Regions from separate parts of the Nocardioides massiliensis genome, predicted to be linked through region 3. Evidence: riboswitches for the same ligand, from Rfam matches in the RefSeq annotation. Region 3 holds a riboswitch; each other region holds the start of a gene.

The links. Region 3 has a riboswitch for thiamine pyrophosphate ahead of thiM (hydroxyethylthiazole kinase). Riboswitches for the same ligand answer to the same signal wherever they lie in the genome.
Positions count from the first base shown of each region.
Region 1: linked by a shared signal. The riboswitch ahead of J2S59_RS03420 (thiamine ABC transporter substrate-binding protein) and the one ahead of thiM (hydroxyethylthiazole kinase) in region 3 are both predicted to bind thiamine pyrophosphate.
Region 2: linked by a shared signal. The riboswitch ahead of thiE (thiamine phosphate synthase) and the one ahead of thiM (hydroxyethylthiazole kinase) in region 3 are both predicted to bind thiamine pyrophosphate.

Region 1 is NZ_JAUSQM010000001.1:663,639-666,857, forward strand. It holds gene J2S59_RS03415 (ABC transporter permease) at 1-116, opposite strand, end outside; gene J2S59_RS03420 (thiamine ABC transporter substrate-binding protein) at 161-1,243, opposite strand; TPP riboswitch at 1,264-1,372, opposite strand; gene J2S59_RS03425 (GNAT family N-acetyltransferase) at 1,513-1,977, shown strand; gene J2S59_RS03430 (MBL fold metallo-hydrolase) at 1,978-3,033, opposite strand; gene J2S59_RS03435 (SDR family oxidoreductase) at 3,057-3,219, opposite strand, start outside.
Region 2 is NZ_JAUSQM010000001.1:3,913,496-3,916,714, forward strand. It holds gene J2S59_RS19280 (thiazole synthase) at 1-13, opposite strand, end outside; gene thiS (sulfur carrier protein ThiS) at 19-207, opposite strand; gene thiO (glycine oxidase ThiO) at 204-1,319, opposite strand; gene thiE (thiamine phosphate synthase) at 1,316-1,927, opposite strand; TPP riboswitch at 1,923-2,032, opposite strand; partial or broken gene J2S59_RS20415 (antitoxin VbhA family protein) at 2,568-2,780, shown strand; gene J2S59_RS20420 (HEPN domain-containing protein) at 2,808-3,149, opposite strand.
Region 3 is NZ_JAUSQM010000001.1:2,111,052-2,114,270, forward strand. It holds gene thiE (thiamine phosphate synthase) at 1-575, opposite strand, end outside; gene thiM (hydroxyethylthiazole kinase) at 572-1,441, opposite strand; TPP riboswitch at 1,433-1,529, opposite strand; gene J2S59_RS10475 (patatin-like phospholipase family protein) at 1,555-2,400, shown strand; gene J2S59_RS10480 (SDR family NAD(P)-dependent oxidoreductase) at 2,447-3,219, shown strand, end outside.

The sequences.
Region 1 (3,219 bases), 1.4 Mb from region 3:
CCACCGGGGTCGAACGCGCCGTCGACGACGAACCCGCGCGCGAGCATGCCGCCGACGGGCAGCACGAAGAACACCGCCAGCACGGCCAGCGGGAGTCCGGCCGCCGCGAGACGCACGACCGGCAGGGTAGTGCGCCTCGGGCGACGCGGCGCGAGGGGCATCAGCGGGTGACGACCTCGCCCCACTGCTGCAGCCAGGTGTCGCGGTTCTCGGCGATCAGGGCCGGGTCGAGGTCGTAGGGGTCCTCCGCGACCCCGGCGAAGCGCGCCCACTCCTCGGGCAGCTCGACCTCCTCGCTGACGGGGAAGACATACATGTTCTCCGCCAGCGACGCCTGGAACTCCTCCCCCACGAGGAAGTCGACCAAGGCCTGCGCGCCCTCGGGGTTCGCCGCACCCTCGATCACACCGGCGTACTCCACCTGACGGAAGCAGGTGTCGAGCAGCGCGCTGGTGGTCGGCTCGTCGCCACCCTCGGGGACGGTGAACGGCGGGGATGACGCGTAGCTGAGCACGATCGGCCGGTCGCCGTCACCGCCGCCGGCGGTGAAGTCGACGGTGTAGGCGTCGGTCCATCCGGAGGTGAGCTTCGTGCCGTTGTCCATCAACCGCTCCCAGTAGTCCTGCCAGCCGTCCTCGCCGTACTCCGCGATCGTGGCGAGCAGGAAGGCCAGGCCCGGCGAGGACGTCGCCGCACCGGGGGTGACGAAGAGCCCCTCGTACGCCGGCTTCGTCAGGTCCTCGAGGGTGGCCGGGGGCGCGACGTCGTTGTCGGCGAACCAGGTGTCGTCGATGTTGACGCACACGTCGCCCTGGTCGATCGGGGTGAGTCGTGCTGCCGCGTCCGCGTCGTCGAGGACGTAGCGCTCCGCGCCCTGCGGGAGGGTCTCGGGGGTGTGCTCGGCGAGGATCTGCTCGTCGACGACGCGGCTCGCGAAGGTGTTGTCGATGCCGAAGACAGCGTCGCCGAGCGGCGAGTTCTTCGTCAGCACCAGCCGGTTGGTCAGCTCGCCGGCGTCGCCGGCGGCCTGGACGTCGACGGTGTAGCCGTGCTGGTCGGTGAACGCCGCCAGCACCTCGTCGGGCACGTTGAAGGAGCTGTGGGTGACGAGGACGACGGTGTCCGTCTCCTCCGCCGCCTGGTCGTCGCCGCCCCCGGTCGAGCAGGCCGCCAGCAGAGTCGCTGTGGCCGCCGCCGTGAGGGCGAGAAGGTGCTTGCGGGTTGGTCGTTCGGTCGCACGCATGCGTGGTCTCCCTTGGGTGGGAGGGGTTGAGCTCGACTCCCTACGACGGTGCTAACCGCGTCAGGTTCGAGGGTCTGCGGCCTGTTCCGCACTCTCAGCGCCCTGGATGGCGCTCCCCTGTCGTTCGCCGACCACGATAGTCCGCGCGCGGACGCGCGAGCAGCCGGGCCCACGGGTCGAACGGGATACGTCTCGCACGTCGATCGTCGGGATCAGCGTGTCTCACGTATCCCGTCGTGCAGTGGCGATGGTGTGACACGCTGCGCGGCGTGAACGTCCGCACCGCCGCCTTCGCCGACCTCGACCCGCTGACGGCGTACGCGATCTGGCGGTTGCGAGTCGACGTCTTCGTCGTCGAGCAGGAGTGCGCGTACCCGGAGCTCGACGGGCGTGACGCGGAGCCGACGACGCAGCATTGGTGGGTGCCGGGCGACGCCGACGGTGAGGCGCCGGTGGCGGCGTACCTGCGCGTGCTCGCCACTCCCGACCCGCACGAGGCGCGCATCGGTCGCGTCGTCACTGCCCCGGCTCACCGGGGACGCGGGTTGGCCGCGACGCTGATGCGCGACACCCTCGGTGCGCTGCGGGAGACGGGCGTGCGTTCGGTCGTGCTGGACGCGCAGTCCCACCTCTCCGACTGGTACGCCGCCCTGGGGTTCGACATCGTGGGACCCGAGTTCCTCGAGGACGGCATCCCGCACGTCCCGATGCGCCAGGAGCTCGCGGCCCCCTGATCAGTCCGGCAGGGTGAAGCTGAGCGTCTCGCCGTCGTCGGTGCGCCGCAGGTCGCCGCGCAGGGCGAGCAGCTCCAGGTGGGCGAGGGTCTCCATGCTGGCAAGCGCGCCGTTGAAGACGTCGAGCTCGGAGAAGTGCCGCCCGCGCTTGGTCCAGGTGAGCTCACCGGCCACGTCGTACGCCGTGCGCGCACCGCCGGCGACCGCGTCGCGCGACTGCACCAGCCGTTCCTCGTGGAAGGCCAAGAGCTCCTCGACGCGCTGGTGCGAGCTCATCCCCACGGGGCCGTGAGCGGGCAGGAGCGTCAGGTCGGGCATCGCGCGGACCTTCTGCAGCGACGCCATGAAGTCGCGCAGCGGCTGCGGGGCGTAGACGGGCTCGAACCCGACCGACGGCGTGATGGTGGGCAGCACGTGGTCACCGGAGAACAGCACCCCGGCGGTCTCGTCGGCGAACACGAAATGGCCCTGGGTGTGGCCCGGCGTGGAGACCGCGCGCAGCGCCCGGTCGGGCAGCTCGATGTCGTGGTCGGCCTCGAGCCACACGTCGGGGTAGCCCCACAGGTCGAGGTCGGGACCGTCCTCGTCGCCGAACTTCGCCCACTCCTCGGCGATGCTCCGCGCGCCGGCGCGCACCAGTTGGTCCAGCGTCGGGTCGCGGTCGAGCGTGGCGTCGTGCATGAGGTCGAGCGTCGGCTTGTCCCCGATGCCGAGGCTGACCTCGGCGCCGAACTCCTTGCCGATCACCGCGGCCTGGGTGTAGTGGTCGCGGTGCACGTGGGTGACCAGGAACCGGCGGATGTCACGGACGCTGAAGCCGATCGAGGCGAGCGAGGACTCCAGCAGCGTGCGGGCCTCCTCGATCGCCCACCCGCCGTCGACCAGCGTGAGCCCCTCGTCGGAGGCGAGCACGTAGACGTTGACCGCGCGCAGGCCGTCCATCGGCAGCGGCAGCGGGATCCGGTGGACGCCCGGTGCCACCTCGTAGGCGCCGGGCTCGGTCCACTCCCCCGAGCCGGTCGACTGGTAGCCGGTGGTCGCCGCTTCGTTGCTCATGCCAACTACTCTCCCAGGCCCGGTCAGGCGTCGGGCGTCAGGTCCGGCAGACCGAGATCGAGGTTCGGCACTTGCAACCCGCCGTCGACCTCCAGGATCTTGCCGGTGAGGTACGCCCCCGCGGGCGAGCTGAGGTAGAGCACCGCCGCGGCGATCTCCTCGGGCCGGCCCACCCGGCCGAGCGGG
Region 2 (3,219 bases), 1.8 Mb from region 3:
CTGCGATCCGCATGCGGCTCACCCGCCCTGGTGCGCGGTGACGACCTCGACCGCGTCGTTCTCCGACACCGGCGTGCTCTGCCACGACCCCGCGGGGACGACGACGCCGTTGAGGGCAATCGCCACGCCGCGTTCCGCGGGGACCAGGTCCCGCAGGGTGGAACCCGGCTCCACGGAGCGCGGCTCACCGTTGAGGTTGATTCTCATGAGGAGAAGACCCTTCTGACCGCAGGGCTGTTGACGAGCTGGTACGCGTCGAACCGGCCCGGCGCGAAGGGCCGCGCCACGCCCATGGCGTTGCCGTTCTCGACCAGGATCCGGACGATCTGGGCGCTCAGCGGTGCCAGCAGGACGCCGCCGCGGTAGTGGCCGACCGCCAGGACCAGACGGAAGGGTCCCGGGCTGTCGACGGTCCCCAGCAACGGCCCGTTGTCCGGCGTGCCGGGGCGGTTCCGGGCGGTGATGTCGACGACGCCCGCTGTCTCCAGCCCGGGAACGAGCGTGCGGGCGGCGTGCAGCAGGCGCACGATCGTGCCGAGGCTCGCGACCGGCACGGTGTCGTGCTCCTCCTCGCTCGCGCCGACGACTACCTCTCCGCCGGCGCGCGGCACCACGTAGACCTTCTCGCCGTGGACCCGGGCCCGGAGCACGCGCGTGGGCGGGTCGGCGGCGCGCAGCCGGATCGTCTCCCCCCTGACAGGACGGACGGCCGGGACCAGCTCGCGCGCCTCGGCACCAGTGGCGACCACGACCGCGTCGGAGGGGAAGCTCCGGCCGTCGGCGGTGGCCACGCCCGACGGCGTCACCTCCGCCCGGGCCCGAACCAGGTGGGCGCCCACGAGGCGCAGGAGGGCCTCCGCGACCAGGCGCGGGTTGACGTGGTGGTCCTCGGGAAGGAGGGCCGCGCCGGCGACCCGCGACAGCGTCGGCTCCTCGGCGCGGGCCTCGCGCCGGTCGAGCTCGCGGAAGGCGACGCCCTCGGCCTCGAGCACAGCCAGCGTGCGACGGACGTGCAGCAGGTCGTCGTGGTCCTGCCCCGCCAGCAGCGTGCCCGCGGTGCGAAGGTCGACGTCGAGACCGGCGGCGGCGTGCAGGCGCGCGGCGTACGACGGCCACAGGCGCGCCGAGGCGACGCCGAGCCTGAGCAACTCCGTCTCCCCGTGCCACGCCTCGCCGGCGGGCGCGAGCATCCCGGCCGCCGCCCGGGTCGCGCCGGCGCCCGGATCGGGGTCGAACACCCGGACATCGTGCCCCGCGCGGACCAGCTCCTCCGCGCAAGCCAGGCCGACGATGCCGGCCCCGACCACCGCTACCCTCATGCGACCGCGACGGCGCCGACGAGTTCCCTCGCGGACAGTCCGGGCTGAGGGGATCGGCAGATGGCCGAGGCCACCGCGATCCCGTACGCCCCGGCCGCCATCACCTCGGGTGCGCGCTCGGCGTTGATGCCAGAGATCGCGATCGCCGGCAGGACTCGAGCCGCATCACGCAGCACGTCCAACCCGATCGGGTCGGGGAGACCACTCTTCGTGGTCGTGGGGTAAACAGGCCCCACACCGACGTAGTCGGCGCCCTGCGCCTTCGCCTCACGGGCCTGGTCTGCGTTCCGGCAGGTGCCGCCGACGAGGAAGCCCTCCGGTGCCAGGCGTCTGGCCTCGGCGACCGCGAGGTCATCACGGCCGAGATGGACGCCTTGCGCTCCGGCAACGAGTGCGATGTCGACGCGGTCGTTCACGATCACCGCCGCCGGGGTACCGGCAAGGCGGTCCACGAGGGCGCGGGTGAACGCCACCACCTCGCGGTCGGACACCGACTTCGCACGCACCTGGACGGCGTCGACGCCCTCACGGACGACCGCCTCTAGCAGGCTGAGCGCTCCGTTGTCGTACGACGGCAAGTCGGTGATGCAGTGAATGCGGGGTAGCACGTCGCTCCTCACTTCCTTCGCCGGCATTACCCGGATCAGGTTCGACGGTCGGAGCGGCTCCAGCCCCATCTCAGCCCGATGCCTCGGGCTCCCGTGTGGAATGCAACGACCGTAGCAGCCGTGCAAGCTCTCTCGGAAGGAGGTCAGCCGGACGGCATAGCCGTCCCTGCCTTTTGCTTGACAACCAGGCCGACCCGCGGTGAGGACAACCAGTGGGCCGAGCAGGTCAGAGCCCAGCAACGTCGCCGATGACGATGATCGCCGGACCTGGATCGTGCCACCGGAGGCGATCATCCGCACCCATGCCAAGAACCGGAGGTCGCGGCATGGCTCCAGGACACGGCGGAGGCGTTCGAGGAGATCGGCGAGATCGATCTGGCCATCGACTGGGCGAAGCAAGCGATGGAATTCGACCGCGGCCACCAGTCCCGCAAGGCCGCGGACTACTTGGTGCGGCCTGCTCGAGGCCCACCGACCCGCCCAGGCGCTGGAGGCCCGGCTCTCGGTGTTCCGCAAGTGGCCGTCTTCGACATCGGCGGCGCGGCTGCACAAGGCCGCCAGCAAAGCGTGGCCCGAATATCGCGACGAGGTGGTGGCGACCCTCGCCGCGAGCCCGAGCGACGCGGTGCTCTTTGCGCACGTGACGCTGAACGATCCCGAGTTCGCGTGGAACCTCGCACACTCGCTCGCGCTCGACAGCGACCACTCGATCGATATCGAGCGGTGCAGGCGGTCCGTCGAGGATGCTCGGCGGTCATCCGAGTTGGAGGGCTCCCGCAGCAGCGACGCCACCCGCGCCGACCAGGAAGCATTCGTGCGCGGCGAGATCGACGAACGGCAACTGGGCGGGCGGGTGCGGGCTCGCTATCGCCTGGTCTGGTCAGAACAAGCCGAGCTGATCGAGAATGCCTTGCGACGCGGTGATGATCGCTTCCGCGTTATCGACGGCTTCCGCAGCCTCATCCTGCGTGGCGTCGTCACTCGGGCGCTCGGGATACTCGAGCTCGTTGCGCCGACGACGGAGCGCGCCGAACTGCCGGAAGCCAGGACCGAACTGCGCTCGAGCAGCGCGCTCGACGGCGTAGTGCCCACCCTTCGTCGTCGGCCGCAGCCCTTGATGAGCGAGCAGGGCGGTCAATGCCTGACGCGCGGCGTCGTAGGCCAGGACGAGAGCGGAGTCAGGGTCGGAGTCGACGGCTGACCGCGCTGTCGTCAGAGTCACCGTCGCCTTCTCAAGGAGCCGCTCGCCGTTGGCAGCGGCCCAGTCAGCTTCTGCAGTTCGCCCGCCTCGA
Region 3 (3,219 bases):
GCCCCCCGCACTGCCGACGCGTCCGGGGCGTCGAGGCCGCCGATCGCGACGGTCGGCAGCGTGCTGTGGGCGACCAGCTCGCTGAGGCCTTGGAGGCCCAGCGGCGCCGGTGCGTCCGGTTTGGTCGACGTGGAGCGGAAGGCGCCGAGTCCCAGGTAGTCGACGACCCCTGCGGCGCAGGCGGCACGGACCTGCGCAGCGGTCGAGGTGCTCAGTCCCAGCACGGCGTCCGGGCCCAGGAGGAGTCGGGCGTCGGTCGGGTCGAGGTCGTTCTGGCCGAGGTGAACGCCGGCGACGCCTGCGCCGCGGGCTCGTGCCGCGAGCGCGACATCGACGCGGTCGTTGACGATCAACGGCACGCCTGCGGGGAGGGCGGCTGCAAGCGCACACGCCAGCGTGACCTGGTCGCGCGCGCCACGTTCCTTGGCTCGCAGCTGCACGACACTCACCGCGCTGTCGGTCTCGGCGGCGTCCACCGCTGCGGTGACGACATCCACGGCGTCGCGCCCGAGCCGATCGAGCACGCCGAGGTCGGCCACGAGATAGACCGAGAGGTCGAGTGGTGGCCGCCTCACCGGGCGCTCGCAGTCGCCAGGACGACCGAGGCGCGATCGGTCAGCTGGGTCGCGTCGAGGTGGTGGAGGGCGTCGATGAGTGCCACGGCGAAGCTGCCCGGTCCCGTCGCCACCTCAGCTGCGACCTCGGCAGCGACCCCGTAAGCGGTCACGGCGGCCACCGTGGCCACGAGCGGGTCGAGCTGGTCAGCGCGGGTGGCGCCGAGGAAGGCGGCCACGCAGGCGCCGAGTGCGCACCCGCCACCGGTGACGCGGGTGAGCAGGCTGTTGCCGTTGTCGATGCGGACGACGCGGTCCCCGTCGGTGACGGCGTCGACGGGACCCGAGACGGCGACGACGCCGTGGGTGTGACCGGCCAGTGCACCCGCAGCCCGGAGCGCCTCGTCGACCGAGAGCGTCGCGTCGGTCCCGCGGCCGCCGGCCGCAGGGTCGCTCAGCCCGGCCGTGGCGGCCAACGCAACGACCTCCGACGCGTTGCCACGGACCACCGTCGGCCGCGCCGCGACGAGGCGGACGGCGAGCGGCGTCCGCACCGGCAACATGCCCACGGCGACGGGATCGAGGACCCAGGGGACACCGGCGGCGCAGGCGGCCTCGACCGCCTCACCCGCGGCGTCGCGCTGTTCGGCGTACGGGGTGCCGAGGTTGACCAGGAGCGCGTCGGCGCCGGAGGCGAACGCTCCGGCCTCGTCGGGGATATCGACCATCGCGGGCGACGCGCCGAGTGCGAGCAGCGCGTTGGCGGTGAACTGCATGACCACTGCATTGGTCACACACTGGACGAGTGGTGCGCGGGTGCGGACGCGCTCCAGGGCGTCGACCAGCGCGGCGGTCTGAGGGGTGGGGTCGTTCACGGTGCGCGGCATGCGCGACATCCCTTCGCTAGTACGAACTAGATCAGGTTCGACGGGTGTGCTCTCAGCCCGCTGCGCGCGGGCACCCCGTGTCACGGTCGTGGTCCACGCTACCGTCTGGCTCCATGACTCGCGGACTCGTGCTCGGTGGTGGCGGCATCACCGGCATCGCCTGGATGACCGGACTGGTGGCGGGGCTCGCGGAGGCGGGTGTCGACGTGCGCACGGCCGAGATGGTCGTCGGCACGTCGGCCGGCTCGGTCGTGGGTGCGCAGCTGCGGTCGGGGACCCCGGTCGAGGAGCTGTACGCCTACCAAGCCTCGCCGTACGTCGCGAAGCCGGGCGAGCAGGTCGCCTCGATCAGCCCGTCGGTGCTGGCGCGCTACGCGGTCGCCTTCTTGCGCGGGCGCGGTGACAGCCGGCGCATGTGCCGTGCGTTGGGCGCGTACGCCGTGGCGCAGACGCGGGCGGGCAGGACGCCGACGCTGGAGGAGCGGTACGCCGCGATCCGCGAGCGCCTTCCCTCCCTGGAGTGGCCGGCCGAGCCGCTGGTCGCCACCGCCGTCGACGTCGCCACGGGCGAACTGCGCGGACTGGACGCCGCGAGCGGGGTGAGCCTCCTCGAGGCGGTCGCGGCGAGCTGTGCGGTCCCGGGCGTCTACCCGCCCGTGCCGCTCGAGGGCCGCGACCACGTTGACGGCGGCGCCCGGTCCTACGTCAATGCCGATCTCGCCCGCGACTGTGAGCGGGTGCTCGTCCTCGCCCCCGTCGACCGGGCGATCGGTCCGATGCGTCGGGCGAGCGAGCAGCTGGCCGGCGTACGCCACGAGGTGGTGCGGCCCGACGCGCGCTCGCGCGCGGCGATCGGGCGCAACGTGCTGGACCCGGCGCGTCGCAGCATCAGTGCCGAAGCCGGGCGGGCGCAGGCGGCCGACGTGGCCGAGCGCGTGCGCGCGCTGTGGAGCGACTGAACCCGGGTGCCGGCCGGGCGGCCCGCGCCGCCTACGATCTATCCCCGTGAGCACGCCGGAGGACACCGCTGCGAACGCTGCACCGGCGGGCATCGATCCCGACGAGATGGCGGTCGCGCTGAAGGTGCTGCGCGAGATCGCCCAGCTGCACCCGGACCACGACGACGTCCGCACGATGAAGCGGGCCGCGTCGCACATGTACAAGCTGATCAAGAAGTCGCGCCGGGCCGAGATCCGGATGGAGCGGCAGTCGCACGACCAGCGGATCATCGAGAAGACCGCGACCGGCTCGCCGTTGCGGATCGACGACGAGACGGCGGGGATCCCGCTGGTGTCGAACGCCGAGGGTGCCTTCGCCGGTGAGCTGATCACTGCGCGCGGCTGCTACATCTGCAAGCAGGACTTCACGCTGGTCGACGCCTTCTACCACTGGCTGTGCCCCAACTGCGCGGCGATGTCGCACGCCAAACGCAGGCAGCGCACCGACCTCACCGGCAAGCGGGCGCTGCTCACGGGTGGGCGCGCGAAGATCGGGATGTACATCGCGCTGCTCCTGCTGCGCGACGGCGCACACCTCACCATCACCACGCGGTTCCCGAAGGACGCCGTACGCCGGTTCGCAGCAGCCGAGGACTCCGACGAGTGGCTGCACCGACTGAAGATCGTCGGCATCGACCTGCGCGACCCCACGCAGGTGATCTCGCTGGCCGAGGACGTGGCTGCCGCCGGGCCGCTGGACATCCTCATCAACAACGCCTGCCAGACCGTACGCCGCAGCCCCGGCGCCTATGCGCCGCTGATCGAGGGGGAGTCGGCGCC